DNA from 2 places in the Yersinia massiliensis genome. Region 2 is predicted to be linked to the other one. Evidence: predicted binding sites of a transcription regulator. Region 2 holds the regulator's gene; the other holds the start of a gene.

Region 1 (5,066 bases), 2.4 Mb from region 2:
TGCGCCTTTTAGTGGGCGTCAAGTTATACCCATCATCAAAATGAACGGGGTAAAGAACGGGGTTTCGCGGTTCTTAAACGCACACATCAGGCTATGGACGTTCTAGCAAAAAGAAATCAACTATGAGCACAGACCATAAACAGTCTTTATCGGCGGTAACCTTAGCAGCAATTGGGGTCGTTTACGGGGATATAGGGACTAGCCCGCTCTATACTTTGAGAGAGTGCTTTTCTGGTCATTATGGATTTGATGTCCGCCCAGATGTGGTGTTTGGTTTTTTATCGCTGATTTTCTGGATGCTCATCCTGATCGTCTCGGTTAAATATCTCACCTACGTGATGCGCGCGGATAACGCCGGTGAAGGGGGCATTTTAACGTTAATGTCCTTAGCGGGGCGCAATACCTCTTCCCGAACCACATCAATATTGGTCATTCTTGGGCTGATTGGCGGCAGCTTCTTCTATGGTGAAGTTGTCATCACGCCAGCAATATCGGTCATGTCAGCCATTGAAGGGTTAGAAATTGCCGCGCCTGCGCTTGATCCTTATATTGTCCCCTGCTCTATTGCGGTATTAACGCTGCTTTTTGTGATTCAAAAACACGGCACGGGGAGCGTTGGGAAACTCTTTGCCCCCGTCATGCTGGTGTGGTTCCTAACACTGGCATTACTCGGTTTGCGCAGTATTATCGCGAATCCCGAAGTTTTATCGGCACTGAATCCAAAATGGGCGATAGCATTCTTTACGGAATATAAAACGGTCTCATTTTATGCCCTTGGCGCAGTGGTACTGGCGATAACTGGGGTGGAAGCGCTGTATGCGGATATGGGGCATTTCGGTAAATTCCCTATCCGTTTAGCGTGGTTTACCGTGGTGTTACCGTCATTGGTACTGAACTATTTTGGTCAGGGTGCATTATTACTGAAGAACCCTGAAGCCATCAAAAATCCCTTCTTCCTGTTAGCGCCAGATTGGGCATTGATCCCACTGCTAGTGCTGGCGACACTGGCGACAGTCATTGCTTCACAAGCTGTTATTTCCGGCGTTTTCTCGCTCACTCGGCAGGCTGTGCGTTTAGGCTATTTACCGCCGATGCGCATTATCCATACCTCCGAAATGGAGTCTGGCCAGATTTACATTCCAGTCATTAACTGGACGCTGTATCTGGCGGTCGTACTGGTGATTGTTGGCTTCGAACGCTCCAGCAATTTGGCTGCCGCTTACGGTATTGCCGTAACGGGAACGATGGTTATCACCAGTATTCTGTTCTGTACGGTGGCGCTGAAAAATTGGCACTGGAACCGTGCTTTTGTCGGGTGCCTGCTGGTGGTTTTGCTGCTTATCGATGTTCCGATGTTCTCAGCCAACGCATTGAAATTGTTCTCTGGCGGTTGGTTGCCACTTTCTCTCGGTCTCGTGATGTTTATCATCATGACCACATGGAAGAGCGAGCGTTTCAGCTTACTACGGCGTATGCACGAACACGGTAATTCACTGGAGGCGATGATTGCGTCACTAGAGAAATCACCGCCTGTACGGGTGACAGGCACTGCGGTGTACATGTCTCGGGCAATGAATGTCATTCCTTTTGCATTACTGCATAACCTTAAGCATAACAAAGTGCTACATGAGCGGGTTGTGTTACTGACGTTGCGAACCGAAGATGCCCCTTACGTACATAACGTCAAACGGGTGACTATTGAGCAGCTCTCGCCGACTTTCTGGCGAGTGGTTGCCAGCTACGGTTGGCGCGAAACACCGAATGTGGAGGAAATTTTCCACCGCTGCGGCCTAGAGGGCTTGCCGTGTCAGATGATGGAAACCTCGTTCTTTATGTCCCACGAATCGCTCATTTTAACTCGGCGACCTTGGTATCTATTCCTGAGAGGCAAACTGTTTATTGCCCTTAGCCGTAATGCACTGCGGGCTGCCGATCAGTTTGAGATCCCCCCTAACCGAGTGATTGAGCTCGGGACGCAAGTCGAGATTTAACCTAGAGGCCGCGATAATAAGCGGCCTTTCTCATTTCAATGCCCCTCTCATTTATTCATTCAGCGAAACGTTTCGATGGCGATCACAATTTCATCAATTGAGGTTTGCCTTCTGCGCTATTTTTTCTAAACTCAGTATCAGCGAAACGTTTCGCTGTTGGAGTTGAAAATGAAAAAAGGCGCATTACTGAATTCTGAAATTTCTGCTGTTATCTCCCGCTTGGGTCATACCGATCAGCTGGTGATAGGTGATGCGGGGCTGCCGATACCGGCAACCACCACACGTATCGATCTGGCACTGACGCAAGGTGTCCCTGGTTTCCTACAGGTTCTTGAGGTGGTAACACAAGAAATGCAGGTTGAGATTGCGTACCTTGCACAGGAGATCGTCAAAAATAATCCGCAACTCCATGAAGCGTTACTCGCCCAGTTAACACAACTTGAGCAGCACCAGGGAAACCAAATAGTTTTACGCTATATCAGCCATGAAGCTTTTAAAGAACAAACTAAACAAAGCCGGGCAGTGATTCGTAGCGGGGAATGTTCCCCCTTTGCTAACATCATTCTCTGCTCCGGCGTAACCTTCTGAGGCATTTATGCAACCTTTGCTGCAACTGAAAGGGATTGATAAAGCCTTTCCCGGCGTCAAAGCACTCTCCGGTGCCGCGCTCAGCGTCTATCCTGGCAGGGTGATGGCACTGGTGGGCGAAAATGGGGCGGGAAAATCGACCATGATGAAAGTGCTGACGGGTATCTACAGTAAGGATGCCGGCAGTCAGCATTTCATGGGTAAAGAAGTGGTGTTTAATGGCCCAAAAGACTCGCAGGAAGCGGGCATTGGCATTATTCATCAGGAACTTAACCTGATCCCGCAACTAACCATCGCAGAAAACATCTTTTTAGGACGCGAGTTCGTTAATCGCTTTGGTGGCATCGATTGGAAAAAGATGTATGCCGAAGCTGATTTACTGTTGGCGCGCCTCAATATTCATTACAGCAGCCACCGGCTGGTGGGGGAATTGTCCATTGGTGATCAGCAAATGGTGGAAATCGCCAAAGTGCTGAGCTTTGAATCCAAAGTCATCATTATGGACGAACCCACTGACGCCCTTACTGATACCGAAACCGCTTCTCTATTTAACGTCATTAAAGAGTTGAAAGCTGAAGGCCGTGGCATCGTTTATATCTCTCATCGGCTAAAAGAAATTTTTGAAATTTGCGATGACGTTACTGTTTTCCGAGATGGGCAGTTCATTGCAGAAAAACCGGTTAGCGAGCTGACCGAAAATACCCTGATTGAGATGATGGTTGGCCGCAAGTTAGAAGAGCAATATCCACGCCTGAATTTACCCCGTGGCGAAAAGCGCTTGCAGGTCAAACAGCTGTGTGGCCCAGGCGTGAGTAATGTCAGTTTTACCTTGCATCGTGGTGAGATCCTCGGCGTGGCGGGTTTGATGGGCGCGGGTCGCACGGAATTGATGAAAATCATCTATGGCGCGCTACCACGTAAGTCCGGATTTATTATGTTGGATGGCCGTGAAGTGGTTACCCATTCACCTCAGGATGGTTTAGCAAACGGCATTGTTTACATTTCTGAAGATCGTAAGCGGGATGGCTTAGTGCTTGGCATGTCAGTTAAAGAGAATATGTCTTTGACTGCACTACGTTATTTCAGTCGCACGGGTGGTTCACTCAAACATGCGGACGAACAGCAGGCAGTCGCCGATTTCATTCGCTTATTTAATATCAAAACACCGTCCATGGAACAGCCTATTGGTTTGTTATCCGGTGGTAATCAGCAGAAAGTCGCGATTGCGCGCGGTTTGATGACTCGTCCGAAGGTATTGATCCTTGATGAGCCTACGCGTGGAGTTGACGTCGGGGCCAAAAAAGAGATTTACCAGTTAATCAATCAATTCAAAGAAGAAGGGTTGAGCATCATTCTTGTTTCCTCAGAAATGCCGGAAGTGCTCGGTATGAGTGACCGTATCCTTGTGATGCATGAAGGCCAGTTAAGCGGCGAGTTCTCGATTGAACAGGCTACCCAAGAAGTGTTGATGGCAGCAGCCGTCGGCAAACAATTTACTGATAAGTAGATTATCAATAAGCCCATTATTAATCAGTCGATCATCAATTAGCTGATTATTAATAGGTCATAGCGCGTAGAGCAGGAGTAACCAGATATGAGTTCCCAAACGATCCAGACAAAACGCTGGTTCAGTAAAGAATGGTTATTAGAACAAAAATCACTGATTGCGCTGCTGGTGCTGATTGCTGTGGTTTCGTCACTAAGCCCAAACTTTTTTACCGTCAATAACTTGTTTAACATTCTCCAGCAGACATCCGTCAACGCCATTATGGCCGTTGGGATGACACTGGTTATCCTGACTTCCGGTATTGATCTGTCAGTGGGGTCATTATTGGCACTGACCGGCGCAGTGGCCGCCTCAATCGTCGGATTAGAAGTTAATGCCTTGGTGGCCGTTGCCGCAGCACTGGCTCTGGGGGCATTCATTGGTGGTATTACTGGCGTCATCGTTGCCAAAGGTAAAGTGCAGGCGTTTATCGCCACACTGGTCATGATGCTGTTACTGCGTGGCGTGACCATGGTTTACACCAATGGTAGCCCGATCAATACCGGTTTCACTGATGTGGCAGACACCTTTGGCTGGTTCGGTATTGGTCGCCCATTCGGCATTCCAACGCCTATCTGGTTGATGGCAATCGTCTTTATTGCTGCATGGTACATGTTGCACCACACCCGTTTAGGTCGCTATATCTATGCGTTAGGCGGTAATGAGTCTGCCACACGGCTCTCTGGTATCAGTGTTGATAAAGTTAAAATTATTGTTTATTCGCTCTGTGGATTGTTAGCGGCATTGGCGGGAATTATCGAAGTGGCTCGCTTGTCGTCTGCGCAACCCACGGCCGGTACAGGTTATGAACTGGACGCCATTGCAGCCGTCGTTCTAGGCGGTACGAGCCTTGCGGGTGGGAAAGGGCGGATCGTCGGCACGCTGATCGGTGCGTTAATCCTCGGTTTCTTGAATAACGGTTTGAATTTATTGGGCGTCTC
Region 2 (5,066 bases):
GAAACTGATCGTCGTGATAGATTGTTGATTCTTTTCGTTGACGGATTTATTGCGTTCTTTAAGGCGTACGGTTGGGATCAAGAGCAGCAATGTGACGACCAGCAGTACCACAAAAATAGAGCGCCAACTGAAGTGATTTAACAACCATGCACCGAGGAGAGGGGCCAGTGCCGGAGATAACGCCACCAAAGGCATAATGGTCGCGAACACACGGTTGGCTTTGCCATCGCGATAGCGATCTACCACTAAAGCCTGCCAACTTACGGCCGCAGAACAGACGCCCACTGCCTGAATGAAACGTAGGATCAATAATTGTGAGGCGGTTTCAACCCATAAAATCCCTAAGCACCCGATGGCAAATAGCCCTAAACCCGCTAACAGCACCGGCTTACGGCCTAATTTATCCGAGACCGGTCCCCAAATAAGCTGAGCTATTGCGAAACCCGCCAAGAAAATACTCAAACTGGCACTAATGGCCCCTGCTGAAGTTTGCAGTTCTTGTTGCATTGCGCCGAAGGCTGGCAAATACATATCGGTGGCCAGATAACCTAGCATGCTTAAACCGGCCAGATAGAACATGAAGCTAGACGTTGTTTTCATTCTTGATATCTCGATGGGGACATTTTTTTGCAGGTGCGACAGAAAATGGCTGTTATGACGATTGTTGTAAATGCATTGTTATAGGCAATTTATTGCGGAGGGCATTCTATCCGGCAAGATAATCTGTTGTGAAACGGTAATATTTGCACCATGCTATCAATATATTTGATATCTAAATGGTTGAGCAGCAGAGGTGGAGTTAATGTGGTCTGAATACTCACTGGATGTAGTGGATGCTGTCGCGCGTACTGGAAGTTTCAGTGCCGCTGCACAAGAATTGCACCGTGTACCGTCGGCGATAAGTTATACCGTGCGTCAACTTGAAGAGTGGCTCGCGGTGCCACTGTTTGAACGGCGGCATCGTGACGTCGAATTAACGGCTGCAGGCGCAATTTTTATCAAGGAAGCGCGTGATGTTATCAAAAAAATGAATGGCACACGTCGACAGTGCCAGCAAGTCGCGAATGGTTGGCGGGGGGAATTGACCATCGTGATAGATAAAATCGTTAAGCCAGCTCGCAGCCGCCGCTTAATCTTAGATTTCTATCGGCATTTTCCCGATATTGAATTGCGGGTACGCTATGAAGTGTTCAATGGCGTATGGGATGTGTTAGTCGACGGGCAAGCAGAAATGGCCATTGGCGCGACTCGCGCTGTGCCTGTTGGCGGGCGGTTTGTATTTCGCGATATGGGATTTTTGAGCTGGCAGTGTGTTGTGAGTGTTGAACATCCGTTGGCCCAGTTAACAGGGCCTTTGACCGATGACCAGTTACGGCCATTTCCCTCATTATGTTTGGAGGATACCGCGCAGAATCTACCCAAGCGAGACACTTGGACACTTGATAATCAGCAGCGGCTGGTGGTACCGGACTGGGTGACAGGGATTGATTGCCTGTGTGCAGGCTTATGCGTAGGCATGGTACCGACTCATATGGTTTCACCACTGATTGCACAAGGGAAGTTAGCTGCTTTGACGTTGACAGAACCCTTACCAGATAGCCCTTGCTGCATGACTTGGGAGCAAAATAACCATTCACCCGCGTTGGCTTGGTTACTTGAATATTTGGGTGACAGTGTCACATTGAATGATGAGTGGCTGAAAGACGAAAATGAGTGATTGCGCTGTGATTGACCGCACGATAGTGCCGCCGGTAGCGAAGTTTGCTACTGGCAGCAGGGCGTTACCAAATAGATGTTTTTTGCGCCGGAAGATGAGTCATTACCGGCAGAGTTTGATTAACGGCGGTAGTCGCGGAACGGACCATCAGCAACAGAACGTCGCTCAACCAGTTTCGGGTGAACTTCAATGGTCTGTGGGTCTTCGCGCTTGCTGACGATACGATCGAGCAACATGGCAAATGCCGTTTCACCTAATCGTTCTTTGGGTTGATGAATGGTGGTCAGTGCTGGTGAGAAATAGCGCGCATTACGCACGTTGTCATACCCTATCACCGAAATATCTTGTGGCACTCGCAGGCCCAATTCATCGGCTGCACAAATCGCGCCCATCGCCATAATATCTCCGCCACAAAATACGGCCGTTGGACGATGTTTTTGTGTCAGAATTTGATGCATGGCCTTATAGCCTGATTCTGGCTCGAAATCGCCTTGAACTACCCACTCATCACGCAGCTCAATATTCGCTTCTTCCAATGCCTTAAGGAAGCCTTGATGGCGACCTCCGCCGGTGTTACGAGATAACTGCCCCGGAATGGCACCAATATCGCGATGGCCGCGTTCAATAAGATAGCGACCGGCCAAATAACCGCCTTCAAAAGCATTATCAATAATAGAGTCAGTAAAATCACCCCGCGCTGTACCCCAATCCATCACCACCATCGGGATATTGCGATAGTCTTCCAGCATCCCAAGAAGTTGCTCTGGATATTCTGAACACATCACTAATAACCCATCGACACGCTTTTGCGCCAACATCGCCAGATACGCTTTTTGCTTATCCAGATTATTATGAGAGTTACATAGAATCAGCGTGTAGCCTTTGCTATAACAACTGTTTTCAACCGCTTCTATTACTTCGGCAAAATAGGGGGCTTCGCTGGAGGTTGCTAACAAGCCGATGGATTTTGTGTGATTAACTTTCAAACTGCGGGCCACAGCACTGGGCGAATAATGCAGTTCTTTAATGGCCGCCCACACGGCAGCCTTAGTATTTTCGGCGACGAAACGAGTTTTGTTAATCACGTGCGAAACGGTGGTGGTGGACACACCCGCGTGTTTGGCCACATCTTTAATCGTTGCCATATAAAAAATAACTCCTAAGCTCACCTGTTACAGCAGGTCAGTATTTTGTTAATCGTTTGCCTACATACTCGAAACCATTCAGACAGAAGCATATTATTAGGCTGGAAAATGGAATCAGCGGGCTGTCTGAGAGTATTTGTTGGACGTTATTGGCCAGTATGCAGTTATGAACTGCGAATTTTGGCTGATCTGGAGGAAAAGTGAAAGGGGTAATCAAAGTTATAAAGTGAGTAATGAGCAGAAGATTTTTTTTCTGAATTGTGGGAAGATAATTTAACACACTAACTATGTGCCTTTTCCCTACTACAAATTGACCGGCTGAGGAGTTTTTATGGATACCAATCTGAAAATGTCGCTGATTACGACTGTTGGTGCATTGGCAATGATTATTGCCTTTAGCTTCGTGGCGGTAATGAATTAAGTCAACCGCTTGCCGGTATAGCGTGACAAGTAGGGCGGTTTACCCGCCCTTATTATGGTTATCGATTTTAGTGATACTGATGTATCAACACATCCTCTCGCGTTTATTCGCCTTATCAGGCTAAATTCGTCTCAACGAAAGACCAATTCACCAGCGCCCAGAAGTTTTCCAGGTATTTAGGCCGCGCATTGCGGTAGTCGATATAATAAGCGTGTTCCCATACATCTACAGTCAGTAACGGTTTATCGTTGGTGGTCAGCGGGGTAGCCGCATTCGATGTACTGACAATGGCCAGTGAACCGTCTGCTTTTTTGACCAACCAAGTCCAACCAGCACCAAAATTTTTAACCGCAGCATCGGTAAATTGCGTTTTAAAATCAGCAAAAGACCCAAATGACTGATTTATGGCGTCAGCTACTTTACCCTGAGGTTCACCACCACCATTCGGCGACAGACAATGCCAATAGAAGGTATGGTTCCAAACCTGAGCAGCATTGTTAAAAATACCGCCACTAGATGTTTTCACGATCTCTTCCAGCGTTTTGCCAGCAAACTCTGTATCTTTAATTAGATTATTAAGGTTGACCACATAAGTGTTGTGGTGCTTGCCATAATGGTATTCCAGTGTTTCAGCTGAAATGTGTGGTTCCAGCGCATTTTGCGCATAAGGTAATGCCGGTAATTCAAATGACATTGCTTGCTCCTTTCGGGGTTGCTCAGGGTGTTTGCTCCTCAAATCTCATCAAAAACCATCGGTTATGATGTGGCGAAGAGCGGATAAACCAAAATTGTTGTATTTTTGTTGTGGGTATTAATTTTAGCAACTTTCAACGGGAATGACAGTTATAACCATAATATAATAGTGGTTATTGAGTGGGGGAGAGTCACAATGGTTATCATTATTGAGAAAGCGATTGATGGTCACTCACCCAGCAAATAATCTGCTGGGTATCGGGAGATTGAAGATTTAGCGAATCGTTTTAGGTGTGACCACGCGACGCGCGCCCACATAATGATCTTGCCAGTAGTCGTTATCCATCATGCTAATACGAATTTCTTCACCAGTACGAGGTGACTGAATAAACTTGCCGTTACCTAAATAAACACCGACATGGTCGGCAACACCGCGATTGGCGATATTAAAGAACACCAGGTCACCGCTCTCTAATTCTGCACGTTTCACTGGTGCGGCATCACGTAAATGAAACATTTCGTTAGCAGTGCGTGGCATTTTTATTCTGATGACATCTTTGTACGCGTAATAAATAAGCCCACTACAATCGAAACCTGTATTCGGAGAGGTGCCCCCCCAACGATAAGGTTTACCGACTTGTTTCATCAGCTTACTCATTGCAGTTTGTTTTGCGTGTTGATAGCGCTTTTTATGGGCGGGGCTGAGTTTAATTTTATTATTCGCGATTAATTCTGTGCTGGCTTTACCTTGAGTTTTAATTCGCTGCCGACCATAAGCGATTTTTTCTGTTTTTTTAGCGCCAGCTCTATTTTTGTCGGTTGCTGTATTAGTATTTATCTTTTTAGTCGTACGGGTATTTGTCGCCGTCTTTTTACTGACTTCTTGTGCTTTCTTTTTGATGTTCTTGCCCGTACTGGTGGTAATCTTCTTTTTATGAGCGTTGGCCGCGGTTTTACGGGCGGTCACTTTAGTTGGGCTCGTTTTATCGCTGGTTATTTTCGCTTTTTTGGTACTTTTATCAGTTTTGCGTTTCTTACGATCATCAGGGCTGGCTTGGCTGACTTGACCTTTCTTTTGCTCAGCCGACAC

What was found. The regulator PurR, encoded in region 2, represses purine synthesis genes. The targets are predictions, from matches to a motif close to CANGCAAACGTTTGCNTG.
Positions count from the first base shown of each region.
Region 1: the regulator PurR is predicted to act here: its motif matches at 2,130-2,147, upstream of rbsD (D-ribose pyranase).

Region 1 covers NZ_CP028487.1:4,933,229-4,938,294, reverse strand. Annotated here, with positions in the region: gene kup (low affinity potassium transporter Kup) at 123-1,991, shown strand; gene rbsD (D-ribose pyranase) at 2,160-2,579, shown strand; gene rbsA (ribose ABC transporter ATP-binding protein RbsA) at 2,587-4,086, shown strand; gene rbsC (ribose ABC transporter permease) at 4,174-5,066, shown strand, end outside.
Region 2 covers NZ_CP028487.1:2,537,029-2,542,094, reverse strand. Annotated here, with positions in the region: gene punC (purine nucleoside transporter PunC) at 1-600, opposite strand, end outside; gene punR (DNA-binding transcriptional activator PunR) at 803-1,717, shown strand; gene purR (HTH-type transcriptional repressor PurR) at 1,837-2,862, opposite strand; gene DA391_RS11860 (YnhF family membrane protein) at 3,194-3,283, shown strand; gene sodB (superoxide dismutase [Fe]) at 3,399-3,977, opposite strand; gene DA391_RS11850 (C40 family peptidase) at 4,251-5,066, opposite strand, start outside.